4 regions of the Neobacillus sp. GCM10027624 genome follow, and region 1 is predicted to be linked to each of the others. Evidence: riboswitches for the same ligand, from Rfam matches in the RefSeq annotation. Region 1 holds a riboswitch; each other region holds the start of a gene.

The links. A riboswitch is a leader RNA that binds a small molecule or an ion and turns the genes downstream of it on or off. The one in region 1 is predicted to bind S-adenosylmethionine.
Region 2: it holds a riboswitch for S-adenosylmethionine, as region 1 does, so the genes downstream of both, ACFQZ9_RS24285 (BMP family protein) here and ACFQZ9_RS20930 (YezD family protein) in region 1, are expected to answer to the same signal.
Region 3: it holds a riboswitch for S-adenosylmethionine, as region 1 does, so the genes downstream of both, ACFQZ9_RS30270 (methionine biosynthesis PLP-dependent protein) here and ACFQZ9_RS20930 (YezD family protein) in region 1, are expected to answer to the same signal.
Region 4: it holds a riboswitch for S-adenosylmethionine, as region 1 does, so the genes downstream of both, ACFQZ9_RS22295 (sugar ABC transporter substrate-binding protein) here and ACFQZ9_RS20930 (YezD family protein) in region 1, are expected to answer to the same signal.

The regions. Positions count from the first base shown of each region.
Region 1 covers NZ_JBHTHD010000012.1:19,561-22,787, reverse strand. Annotated here, with positions in the region: gene cysP (inorganic phosphate transporter) at 1-699, opposite strand, end outside; gene ACFQZ9_RS20935 (phosphoadenylyl-sulfate reductase) at 736-1,452, opposite strand; gene ACFQZ9_RS20930 (YezD family protein) at 1,566-1,697, opposite strand; SAM riboswitch class I at 1,787-1,889, opposite strand; gene cysI (assimilatory sulfite reductase (NADPH) hemoprotein subunit) at 2,014-3,227, opposite strand, start outside.
Region 2 covers NZ_JBHTHD010000014.1:84,205-87,431, forward strand. Annotated here, with positions in the region: gene ACFQZ9_RS24275 (S1C family serine protease) at 1-475, shown strand, start outside; gene ACFQZ9_RS24280 (hypothetical protein) at 531-944, shown strand; SAM riboswitch class I at 1,087-1,195, shown strand; gene ACFQZ9_RS24285 (BMP family protein) at 1,321-2,334, shown strand; gene ACFQZ9_RS24290 (ABC transporter ATP-binding protein) at 2,427-3,227, shown strand, end outside.
Region 3 covers NZ_JBHTHD010000033.1:142,974-146,200, reverse strand. Annotated here, with positions in the region: gene metC (cystathionine beta-lyase) at 1-375, opposite strand, end outside; gene ACFQZ9_RS30270 (methionine biosynthesis PLP-dependent protein) at 365-1,486, opposite strand; SAM riboswitch class I at 1,571-1,689, opposite strand; gene ACFQZ9_RS30265 (asparagine synthase-related protein) at 2,078-3,227, shown strand, end outside.
Region 4 covers NZ_JBHTHD010000013.1:259,304-262,530, forward strand. Annotated here, with positions in the region: gene yfkAB (radical SAM/CxCxxxxC motif protein YfkAB) at 1-212, shown strand, start outside; gene ACFQZ9_RS22290 (MFS transporter) at 247-1,422, opposite strand; SAM riboswitch class I at 1,658-1,766, shown strand; gene ACFQZ9_RS22295 (sugar ABC transporter substrate-binding protein) at 1,890-3,005, shown strand; gene ACFQZ9_RS22300 (sugar ABC transporter ATP-binding protein) at 3,095-3,227, shown strand, end outside.

The sequences.
Region 1 (3,227 bases):
CGTAATTTTTTTCCCGTTTGTTTCAAGCACGCGGTGTCCAAAAAGAATTGCTCCTAACGCTACAGCTAAGCCGCCCCAAAGAATGGCATCACCAGTGGACATCAATTTTGCAGCTACGAGCGGGCCTACCGCATTCGCCACATTGTTCATTCCAGCTGAAAAAGCTTCAAACAATCCCATAAAGACAACTAGAATCGCTAAAAACGGTCCTGCTTTCGGCTTTTCAATCAATCGTTTGATAAACTTTATTTTTAAAATGGTTGCCGCGAGAATGGCAATCACAAAGGCAGCAAACGGTGTAAGCAGCCAGAACATCGCAATCCAGATGAACTTGCCGACAAATACGGATTGGTAAACCACCCCGGCTCCAACCACTGCCCCAACTGCAACTTCACTGGTCGAAAGCGGTATGCCAAATATATTGGCTAAAAACAGTGATAACGCCGCTGATGCTAAAACAATTAACGCAATCGCAACAGTAAAAGTGCTGCTAGGAACAATTCCACCGCCAATTGTTTTTACTACTTCACCGCCGCCTAGCCATGCACCGAAAAAAACGGCAATGGCGCAAAGAAATAGTGCGACCCGCTTTTTTACTACTCCTGCCCCGTATGAAATTCCCATTGAGGCAGCTGCACCGCTAGCTCCAATATTTACTGCAAAAAATAAACCGATGGTAATGGCAATGATTGTAAGCATCAGGATGACCTCCCTTCTCCCGGATTAAAGTTCAACTTACTTTGTGTGCAAACCACACTCAGTTTTCCCACTTCCGGACCATCTCCCTGCACGGGAATCTCCATCTGCCGCAACCGGTTGTGTACAAGGGAAACATCCAATACTTGGATAGTTTTGATCATGCAATTGATTATACGGAAGATCTTTTTCACGGATGTACGCCCAAACCTCATCCCACGTCCAGTGAATGAGCGGGCAGATTTTAATATTTTCAAATTTTTCATCCTTATTAAGGAATTGTGTATCCTTGCGCGTTGGAGATTGTTCCCGGCGAAGTCCCGAGATCCAAGCTTCTTTCGTCGTTAAGGTCTCTCTTAACGGAATCACTTTTCTAATTTGGCAGCAAAGATTCGGGTCTTTCTTCCATAGCGCCGACCCATACTGCTCTCTTTGTTCATCTAGATTCAAGGCTGGCTGCTTCCGCTCTATTCTTAGAGAAGGAAAGCGGGCTTCAATTTTATCAATGACATCATAGGTTTCCGGAAAATGCAGGCCTGTATCTAAAAAAACAATATGGGCATCCGGTTTTACCTGCTGAATCAGGTCAATTAATACAATTGCTTCTGCACCGAAGCTTGAGGCATAGACGATTTTGTCTTCGGAATAATTTTGGTAAGCCCACTCTAAGACAGCACGGGCCCCTTTTGTTTCATCCTCTGTTTGAAAGTTGCCTGAGATCTGATTCCAGTTTTCATAGGTCACAGCTTTTGTCATCTTGGGAAAACTCCTTCCTTTAAAAAACAATTTTTCACTTAGCTCCGCCTTTTTCTTTTTAAAAAAGGCAGTCTGCCACCGGTTAAAGTGAAGACTGCCTCTAGTTTTTCTAGTCAGCGTTTCTTATTGGTTTGTAGACGAACCTTTTCGTTTTTCTCTATTTGCACTACTTTTCCATCCTGGACAACAAGTGTGATTGATCCGAAATTCAATGTTTCAAGCATTTTCTCAAGATGTGAAGTAATTTCTTCCCACTCAGATGGTTTCAGCTGATTCGCCGCCTTTCAAAAAACGCCCTCCCCATTTGGAAAAGGCGTTCATACTTCTGTGTAACACCTTATCTTTCAAAATGGATTCCATTTTGCAGGAATTGGCACCTTTCTTTTGTAGGTTGCCGGGCTTCAACGGGCCAGTCCCTCAGCCGCTCTAGATAAGCGATTTATTTAATTTATATTTTATATCCTACCATACCTATAGGATTTGTCAATAATCCGTTTAAAAAATTCTTAAAATTCTGTTTCGCAATTTTTAAGATTACGATTTTAATTGATTCTGTTTCAATCAATCGTGGAAATTCGTCCCGTCCGTTGTCGCTTTGATAATTTCCGCACGAATGACAAAGTCACCAAAATGCTCCCCATCATGGCGCTCTTTCGCATAACGGGAAAGAAGCATACGAAGCTCGCTCAGAATTTCCGCTTCGCCAATGTTTTCACGGTACATTTTGTTTAGACGGCTTCCATCAAAAGCAGCACCAAGATACAAATTATATTTCCCGACGGCTTTTCCGATTAAGGCTATTTCAGCAAGTGCCGGTCTGGCACATCCATTCGGACAGCCGGTCATTCGAAGCGTAATTTCTTCGTCGCGAAGGCCGTTTTCATCAACAATCTCTTCGATTTTATCAATTAGTCCCGGTAAGTAGCGCTCACTTTCCGCCATTGCCAAGCCGCAGGTTGGCAGAGCCACACATGCCATGGAGTTACGGCGAAGCGCTGATTGATTATGGCCATCAGTTAATCCGTATTGATCCATTAGTTCGGAAATCTTTTTCTTATTCTGGCTGGATACATTGGCAATCACTAAGTTTTGATTTGGTGTCAAACGGAAATCTCCAGTATGAACTTTGGCGATTTCTTGTAAGCCAGTTTTTAACTTGTAATTAGGGAAGTCTGCCACCCGGCCATTTTGGACAAACAGGGTGAAATGCCAATTGCCGCCAACACCTTCTACCCATCCATAACGGTCGCCATTATGATCAAAATGGTAGTGTTTTGCTTCATCCAGCTTCCAGCCAAGGCGGTTTTCCAATTCTTCCTTAACCGTTTCTAAACCAAGGCGGTCCACTGTGTATTTAAAGCGGGCATTTTTTCGGATAGAACGGTTACCGTAATCGCGCTGAATCGTAATTGTTTTTTCCGCTAGCTCGACAATTTTATCCGGTGTCACGAAACCAATCACTTTTGCTACCTGTGGATAGGTCGCTTTGTCACCATGAGTACTGCCCATACCACCACCGATTGCCACGTTAAAACCAGCTAGTTTTCCGTCCTCAACAACCGCAATTAATCCTAGGTCTTGCGAAAAGACGTCAATATCATTTGAAGGTGGAACGGCAATTCCGATTTTAAACTTACGAGGCAAATATGTTAGTCCATATAATGGTTCAACCTCTTCTTCCACTTCCGGCGTACCGGCCACTCTTTCTTCATCGAGCCAGATTTCATGATAAGCCCGTGTACGCGGCAATAAATAATCACTCAAATATTTAGCCC
Region 2 (3,227 bases), on a different contig from region 1:
TGCCGCCATTAACCCTGGGAACAGCGGTGGTGCGTTGATCAATTCACAAGGACAGGTTATTGGCATTAACAGCCTAAAGATTTCTGAGAATGGTGTCGAAGGTTTAGGCTTTGCCATCCCAAGTAATGATGCGATCCCAATTGTCAATCAATTAATAAAAAATGGAAAAATTGAGCGGCCATATATCGGCATTGGTCTTGAAGATTTAGATCAAATTCCGCAAATCTATTGGCAAAATCTGCCTAGCAGTGTCCAAAAGGGCGTAATGATTACGCAAGTGGATCCGCATTCTGCTGCTTCAAGTTCTGGGCTGGAAGTGAAGGATGTCATTGTTTCCATGAATGGTGCGAAAATTGGCTCCTCTTCCGAATTACGTAAATATTTATATACGAAAGTGAATGTAGGAGATACCGTTAAGTTTGGGGTATACCGCAATGGCAAGCTAAAAACGATCGATGTAAAGCTATCTAAATAAGCTTTCATGTTTTGATGCAAAATAAGACCTAAAGAATCAAGTCAGAGGTGATGAGATGAATCGGGTCGGAAAATATGCGAGCGGAAAGAATGTAGAGGATACCGAGCTGTTAAAAATGGTTCTTGATCTTCCAGAGAAAGATAAAATGCTGATGTGGTCTGAGGGATATATCGACATTGTCATTGAAAAATTACCAGAATATGGGCGGGATATTTTGGTGAATCGCAAGAAGAAATGGGAAGACACCAAGGCTTATTATCAGGACCAGCTAGGCGACATTCTTTCAAAGGAAGAGGTAAAGTTGAAAATGAAGAGCGAACGCAAAGAGTTCGCTCTTTTTGTCATGCAGCAGTATAAGGAATTTCAATCCTTACTGTTTTTATGCTATGACGGGAATTTAAAAGATGTTGATTTAAGGAAATTTGTTTTTCGCAGGCGATATGGTTCAAAAAAATCATATTTAAGATAGTCTGCCAGCGATAATTTAAAAGATTTAAAATTTTTTTAAAAGTATATTTACTTTTTCGGTTTAAAGTTGTAAACTTTAAAATAATTCAGACATAAACACTATTGATATAGTAAAAATAAGTTATTTTTAAAAAATAAATAATTCCTTATCACGAGTGGTGGAGGGACAGGCCCTATGAAACCCGGCAACCGCTGTTTTATTAAAACAGAAGGTGCTAAATCCTGCAGAGTGCTTACTCTGAAAGATAAGGGAGAGTCGAGGTGAAAAAGCGCTCTTCCTTATGGGAAGGGCGCTTTTTTGTTCTACATAATCATGGTTTTGCTTTTTCCTAAAAAAGGAAGAAATTATATTATAAAAATAAATGAGGGGGTTCATCATGAAGAAACTAGCATTAATTGTTACGATTTTTGCCTTTTTGTTAGCAGGCTGCTCAGGGGCAAATTCTTCTTCTTCAAAAAGCAAGGAGAAGGGTTCAGAAAAGAAGCGTGTTGCGTTAATTTTACCAGAAAAAATTGGGGTTAACCCTTTCTTCCAACAAATGGATGAAGGCGCTAAAAAGGCTGGAAAAGAATTTAACATCGATGTAAAAACCATTGAGTCAACTGACCAAGCAGCGATTGAACAAAATCTTCGTACAGCTGTAGCGGAAAATTACGATTTGATCATTACTTCATCCTTTGAATCAGAAGATGCTTTAAAGAAAGTGGCAACTGAAAATCCAAAAAAACAATTTGCGATCATTGATACAACCGTTGATTTACCAAACGTTCGCAGTGTAACCTTCCGTGAACAAGAAGCAGCCTATCTTTTAGGAGCAGCTGCAGGTCTTGCGACTAAAACGAATAAAGTCGGGATGGTTGTCGCAATCGATGCACCGTTGATGAAGAAATGGACAGGCGGCTTCCAAGAAGGATTGAAAGCAACAAATCCCAAAGCGCAATTTCTTGTAAACTATGTTGGCAGCTTTACAGACCCAGCAAAGGCAAAAGAACTTGCCCTGCTTCAAGCCTCTAAGGGTGCAGATTTTGTTGCAGGTGCTTCAGCCGTTGGTGATTTAGGCGTATTTGAAGCAGCAAAAGAAAAAGGATTCTTTACTTCCGGACAAGACGTTGACCGTACCGAAGTGGATCCAAAGCATGTTGTTCTTTCTCAATTAAAGGGAACAGATGCGGCCGCCTATGAAACCATTAAAGATTTTGCAAAAGGAACCTATAAAGCAGGAGTGGTTTCATATGGCTTGAAAGAAGATGGAGTCGGGCTAACGTATGTAACAAAAGAAAGCAAGAGTCCGCTAAATCCATTTGTTGGACAAGCGAATATCGATAAGGTAAAAGCCATTAAAGATGACATCATTTCCGGTAAGGTAACGGTAACAGACCCGTTAAAATAATCGCTTAATGCTAAATAGGGAAGCTATCTAAAGATTTTTAGAAGATAGCTTCCCTTTCACCATGAAAAACAGGTTTGAAAGGAGAAAAAAGGATGCCTCGATTGGAAATGAAAAACATGACAAAGCGTTACGGGAATTTTGAGGCAAACTCTGATGTATCGTTTACCTTAAATCCCGGGGAAGTCCATGCCATCGTTGGGGAAAACGGGGCAGGAAAAACGACACTTATGCGCATGTTATATGGATTAGAACAGCCGAGTGCCGGCTCCATTTTGCTTGATGGCAAGGTCGTTCACTTTAAAAGTCCATTAGATGCTCTAAGTCATGGCATTGGCATGGTTCATCAGCATTTTATGTTAATTCCAAATTTAACGGTGACAGAAAATATTGTCATTGGCCGCGAACCGAAGAAGGCGGGATTTTTTAATCGTAAGAAAGCGGCTGAAATGGTTTCGGAGGTTTCAAACAACTTTGGAATTCCTGTTAGACCAACCGTTAAGGTGTCGGAGTGTTCTGTCGGGGAACAGCAGCGCATAGAAATTGTCAAAGTCCTTTACCAGGGGGCCGACATCATCATTTTGGACGAGCCGACAGCGGTGTTAACTCCTTTAGAGGTAAAAGAATTGCTGAAGACGATTCGATTTTTAGCTGAAAAGGGAAAGAGTATCATCCTCATTACGCACAAGCTGCATGAAGTAATGGAAGTGGCAGATCGAGTAACGGTATTAAGAGGAGGAAAGGTGACAGGAACGTTTCAAATCGCGGATACGAATGCAGATGAATTAGCGAAAAGGATGGTTGGCCGGGATCTCGTTCAATTAAAGGATCGGAAACAAACAGTTGGAAATGAGTTTCTTAAGGTGCAAGGAATATTGGTCCAAGGGAAATCTGAA
Region 3 (3,227 bases), on a different contig from region 1:
ATCAACGAAGGTATGTTCAATTCTGTAACGTGTAAGGACCTGTGTCACCATCCGAAATGTTCCACCGTATACGTCCTCTGTGATGACAATATGGTCTCCGGCAGAAAGGAGAAGGAAAGCTGTGGAAATCGCAGCCATACCGGAGGAAAAAGCAAATCCTTTTACTCCGCCTTCTAATTCAGCAATAACATCTTCGAGTGCTTCACGAGTTGGATTTAAACTGCGGCTGTAGTCATACTTCCCGAATTGGTCGATATCATATTGGTGAAAAGTAGAAGCATGCTGAATAGGTACACTTACCGCACCGGTAGCCGGGTCAATTTTATGACGATTATGCAAAAGCAGGGTTTCAAAACAAATGTCTTTATTTTCCATTGATGATCACTCCTTCATGAATATTGGCAAAGGCCTTTTCTAAATCATTAATTAAATCTTCCGCATCTTCAGTTCCAACCGAGAAACGAAGTAAACAGTTATCGACACCTGCGGCAAAACGAACTTCCTCAGGAATATCTGCATGTGTTTGTGTTGCTGGATAAGTAATGAAGCTTTCCGTACCGCCAAGGCTTTCTGCAAAGGTAATCAAAGATAGTCCTTGTAAGAATGGATTCACCCATGATTCTTCTTTTACTCGGAAAGAAAGCATTCCACCTTTCCCAGGGTAAAGGACATCCTTGACATCTTCATGGTTGGAGAGATATTCCACAAGTTGCTTCGCATTTTTCTCGTGCTGCTTCATTCTGAGCGATAATGTTTTCATTCCCCGCATTAACAGCCAGGAATCAAATGGACTCAACACGGCACCGGCACCATTGTGATGGAAGGCAAGGGCTTCACATAATTCTTGTCCTTTTGCAACAACGAGTCCTGCGAGCACATCGTTATGACCGCCTAGATATTTGGTCGCACTGTGAATCACAATATCTGCCCCAAGCAGGATCGGCTGCTGTAAGAGAGGGGTGTAAAATGTATTATCGACAATCAGCAAAATCCCGTGTTTCTTGGCAATTTCAGAAACAGCGGCGATATCTGATTGTTGCATAAGAGGGTTTGTCGGAGTTTCAAGGAAGATGGCCTTTGTTTTAGGGGTAATCTTACTTTCAATCTCACTCGGACAACAGGTATTTACATATTGAGCAGTTAAGCCCCATTTCTTATAACCTTGTTCCAATATGCGATAGGTCCCGCCATAAAGGTCTTCGCTGACTATCCATTCGTCACCGGATTGGAATAAAGAAAGAATTGTCAAGATGGCAGCCATTCCGGAGCTGCAGGCATAGCCTTGATCGCCGCCTTCTAAATCGGCAATTGTTTTTTCAAGCAGCTGGCGTGTTGGGTTTCCGGTACGGATATAGTCAAATCCGGTCGATTGGCCGATTCCTTCGTGACGGAAGGCGGTAGAGAAATATACCGGTGGATTAACGGTTCCTGTTACGGTTTCGCTGCGGTTTCCAATTTGAGCAAGTTTCGTTTCAATTTTGTACATGATGACCACTCCAATTTTTTAAATAAAATAAAAAAGGTCTTCTTTAAGAAGAAGACCTTTGTCAGACGCTCACATATGTCATTCTTCTTATCTCGCAAATTATTAATGGTAATTTGCAGGACTTAGCACCTTTTCAATGAACGAAGCCATTGAAGGTTGCTGAGGTGTCTTAGGGCCATTCCCTCTACCTCTCTTGATAAGAAATTAAATTATTTGGATTATTTATAAAATTTACTACAAATTGTTGATGGTGTCAATTTGTTTTTTAAAAAGTTTCGTAGGCCTTAACTACTAAATTTTCTAAAAATATTTTTTGAAAGTAGTTGACACTAAACATAAGAGATGGTAATTTTAAGATACAAATTTGTTCTTAATAAAGAACTTGAAGAAATACATAATTTAGCCTAGTAAATAGTCTAATCCGCTATGTGAATGGTTTTTGACAATAATAAACTTGGGGGTGTTAGTTATATAGACCCCAATGGATTCCTATGTTCTAGGTGTTCGATTTAGAGAATATATTATATCGGAGTTTTCGATATTGAGGAATATAAATAAAATTTTTAATTTAAGGTTTGGCAGGAGGAAATGATGAGTGCTATTGCTGGTATTTTTCACTTTAACGATGAACCTATTAATCTTGAACATGGCAGGAGAATGATGAAAGAATTAGAAAAATATCCAGCCGATGATGTTCAAATCTGGCATAGTGACAAAGTCTTTCTTGGCTGCCATGCACAGTGGATTACACCGGAATCGATTGGCGAGAAGCTTCCATATTATGATGAGGAAAGAAAGCTGGCGATTACGGCTGATGCGATTATCGATAACCGGGAAGAATTATTTGAAAAACTGCAGATCAAAAAATCAAAACAAAAAGCCATAACTGATAGTGAACTTATTCTGCTTTCTTATGATAAGTGGGGAGAGGATTCACCGAAGTATTTGGTTGGGGATTTTGCTTTTGTTCTTTGGGATGAGAGGGAACAAAAAATATTTGGGGCTAGGGACCCTTCGGGATATAGGACACTTTACTATTTTAGGAATCATTCACGTTTCACCTTCTGCACAACGATCGAACCTTTAATGTCTTTGCCCTATATTGAGAAAAAGTTAAATGAAAATTATTTTGCCGAATTTTTAGCCATTGCTGGAATGTTTGATACGGTCGATGCTCATATGACTCCTTTTAAAAATATAGAACAAATACCTCCATTTCACACAGTATCAATTGTAGAAGGAGCAATTAATCTAATTAGATATGGAACATTTACCCCAAAGGAAAAATTAAAATTAAAGTCAGATGAAGAATATGTAGAGGCATTTCAAGAGGTCTTTCAAAAAGCAGTTAACTGCAGGTTACGAACGTTTCGTGAAATTGGGTCTCAATTAAGTGGTGGACTGGATTCTGGAGCAATTGTAGGGTTTGCTGCAAAAGAATTGCAAAAGGAAAATAAGACATTACATACCTTTAGTTATATCCCTCCAAAGGATTTTGTCGATTTCACACATAAGCAATTAATGCCGGATGAACGGCCGTTTATAAAGAAAACGGTTGAATATGTAGGAGGAATCTCAGATCATTATTATGATTTTGAGGGGAGAAGCTCTTATACAGAAATCGATGAATACCTTGAAGTGATGGAAATGCCATACAAATTTGCAGAGAACTCCTTCTGGTTAAGGGGGATATTTGAGAAGGCGCATGAAAAAGGTGTTGGAATTCTCTTAAATGGTGATA
Region 4 (3,227 bases), on a different contig from region 1:
TTGTCACGGATTTTGGCGATACCCCGGCGCTTGGAAATATTCAAACGACAAGGCTTGAGGATGCCTATCAAGCTTGGCAAACTTCAAGTATCGCAAATGAATTGAATTGTCACTGTCCGGCGGTTTCTTGTCTTGGTCCGAATATTTTAGTGAAGAACAGTTATTATAAAGAGATTGATTTTACTAGTTTAGAAGCGAAAATAGCAAAATAGCGATTAGAAAAGGCCGTATGTTTTCACATGCGGCCTATGCTGTATGCTTTAAAAGCTTTGGCTGATAGTGGACAGCAGCAAATAAAATCAACCCACTAATAATAAGTAAGGCGCTTGTACTGATAAATACGGCGGAATATCCAAAAGTTCCGGAAATAAAACCACCGAGCATCGGTCCGATAATATTTCCGAAAAAACGAAAACTTGTATTATAACCAAGCACCTCTCCTTGCATTGCAATCGGTGCTTCCTGCCGGATATAAGCAATTCGAGTTGGAACCACGCCGCCGATTAAAACGCCAAGAACAAAACGGATGATAACCAGCTGCCAAAACTGTGTGACAGCGGCCCCTGGTAAATAGATTAGTCCCGCCGCCAAGAGTAGGGTAATTAAGATTTTCGTATAGCCGTACTTGTCCGAGATTTTCCCCCATCGTTTCGTCATCATCAAGTTTCCCAGGCCAGCTGCGGAGAAAGCAATTCCAGAATAAAATGCCACATTTGTTTTTCCGTGCAGGTCACTGACAAATAAAGAAAGAATCGGCTGAACACTAAAATGAGCAATCTGTTCAAGAGATGAAAGTAAAATAACCGTTAAAAAAACAGGGTTTTTTATGATATGCATTAAAACCTCTTTACTTGAGTAATGAGATTTCGTGCTTTTGTTGGCTTCAATGCGGAACTCTTTGGTGAATATAACCAAAAAGGCTGAAATGAAAATGGAAATAGATGTCCATTTAAAAGAGGTTGCATAGCCGAGTGAATCCGCTAAAACACCCCCAAGCATAGGACCCAATAAGGAACCGGTAATACTGCCTGTCTGAAGTGTCCCCAATACTCTTCCAGCAATATTTTTCGGTGTCTGAGTAGAAATGTATGCCTGAGACATGGAAATAAAACCAGAGAAAAACCCCATAAAGAAGCGGAGCATAAATAATTGAAAAACAGTGTGGGCAAACCCCATTAGTAAAATGGAGGTTCCCATTCCTACTCCGGAATAAATGAGAATTTTTTTTCTGCCAAACCGGTCGCCAACTTTTCCCCAAATAGGTGAGAAGATAAAAGCGGACACAAAGGTGATACCGAACGTTAATCCAGCCCAGTGCTGAACATATTTTTCTGAAAAGTTCCCCATCGACTCAATATATAGTGAAATAAAAGGCAGCACCATCGTCATGCTGCCGCCAACAAAAAAGTTGGCAAACCACATGATCCTTAGGTTTCGCTTTGCACTTTCCTGTTGATACACGATAATTAGCACTTCTTTCTAAAAATATTTCGTTTATCTAAATATTATAGTGCCGAATTTAATTTTATTACAATTAAAGTTTCATTAGAAATAGTTAAAGTTATTCTATTAAAAATATTCAAAACACTATTGACAATTTGATAATAGGAGTTAAAATAAGTTTATTATAAAAACTAGATTCATATAATATTGCGTTCTCTTATCAAGAGTGGCAGAGGGACTGGCCCTATGATGCCCAGCAACCGTTCCTAATCGGAATTGGTGCTAAATCCTGCAAAACAATTAGTTGTTTTGAGAGATAAGAGAGGAGAAATCCCTTTTACTAGTGATTTTAAACCTCTCTTTTCAGAGAGGTTTTTTATTTTTCAGAAAAAGGGACCCTCCAACTTGGTATAGGACAGCAATAGAAAAAAGGGGGAGCATGAAAGATGGGGGAAAATCTATTAAAAAGTACACTCGTTTCAGCACTAGCCGCTACACTGCTTTTAACAGGCTGTGCTTCCGGGGGTACAACAAAACAAGCAAGCGGAGACAAAAATGTTTCATTAAAAGGCGTACCAGCTGCATATGCCAAGGGAAATCATTTTAAAATTAAGGTCATCCGTAAAATCGGTGGAGACGATCATACAGCACAATTTTTAGCTGGTGCCAAGCAAGAAGGGGAAGCACTTGGCTTCCAAGTCGATGTATTTACGGCTAATGGAGATACTGCAAAATTCCATGATGCGATTAACCAAGCATTGGATCAAAACTATGATGGTTACATTATTTCGCATGGAGATGATGATGCAACCGTCAATGATGTGAAGAAGATTGTTGAAAAAGGGAAAAGCGTTGTTACCTTCGACTCAAATCCAAAACTAGCGGATGTGGATGGTGTCACGTTAACTTCTCAAGATGATGAAAAGCTAGCGCAATTAACCCTTAATCAATTAGTAAAAGATACAAACGGAAAAGCTAATATTGCATATCTTTGGGTAGACGGATTCCCGGCAATGGTAAGAAGAAATAAGATTTATCAAGATGTTCTTAAGAAAAATCCTGGTATCAAAGAGGTTGACCGCTTTGGAGTAGCCGCTGCTGATACAAGTGTCCAAACGCAAAATGCAGTTGCCGCGATGCTTAATAAATATCCAAAAGGCAAATTAGATGCGATTTTTGCTACATGGGATGCATTCGCAATCGGTGCCGCACGTGCCTTGAAAGAAGCAGGCCGTGAAGAAGTAAAAATCTATGGAATTGATGTTTCCAATTCCGATTTACAAGAAATTCAGCGCCAAGGTAGTGCTTGGAAGTCTACGGCTGCCGTTGATCCTAAATTGATTGGTGCCGTTGATATGAGAATACTAGCAAAGAAACTAGCAAAAGAAGAAACTCCAAAATCATATGACCTTGAAGCGTCGCTTGTATCTCAAAGTGATTTGCAAAAGTCTAAACAGCCGGTTAATATGGTCAATCTAGCAGATATAATACCGGGATGGGGTCAATCTACTGCATTTGAAGAGGATTGGATGAAGACTCTAAAAGATCATTATAAGAAATAAAGCAGTTCTGGTTACACTCTCTTTTTCAGTTGATGAAGAGAGTGTTTTCTTGAAAGGGGGATAACACGTTGGAAAAGACAACATTAGAAATGAGCAACATATCAATTGAGTTCCCTGGGGTAAAAGCGTTAAATCATGTTCATTTTTCAATGGAAACCGGAAAAGTACATGCTTTGATTGGGGCGAATGGTGCCGGTAAATCCACATTAATGAAGGTGCTTT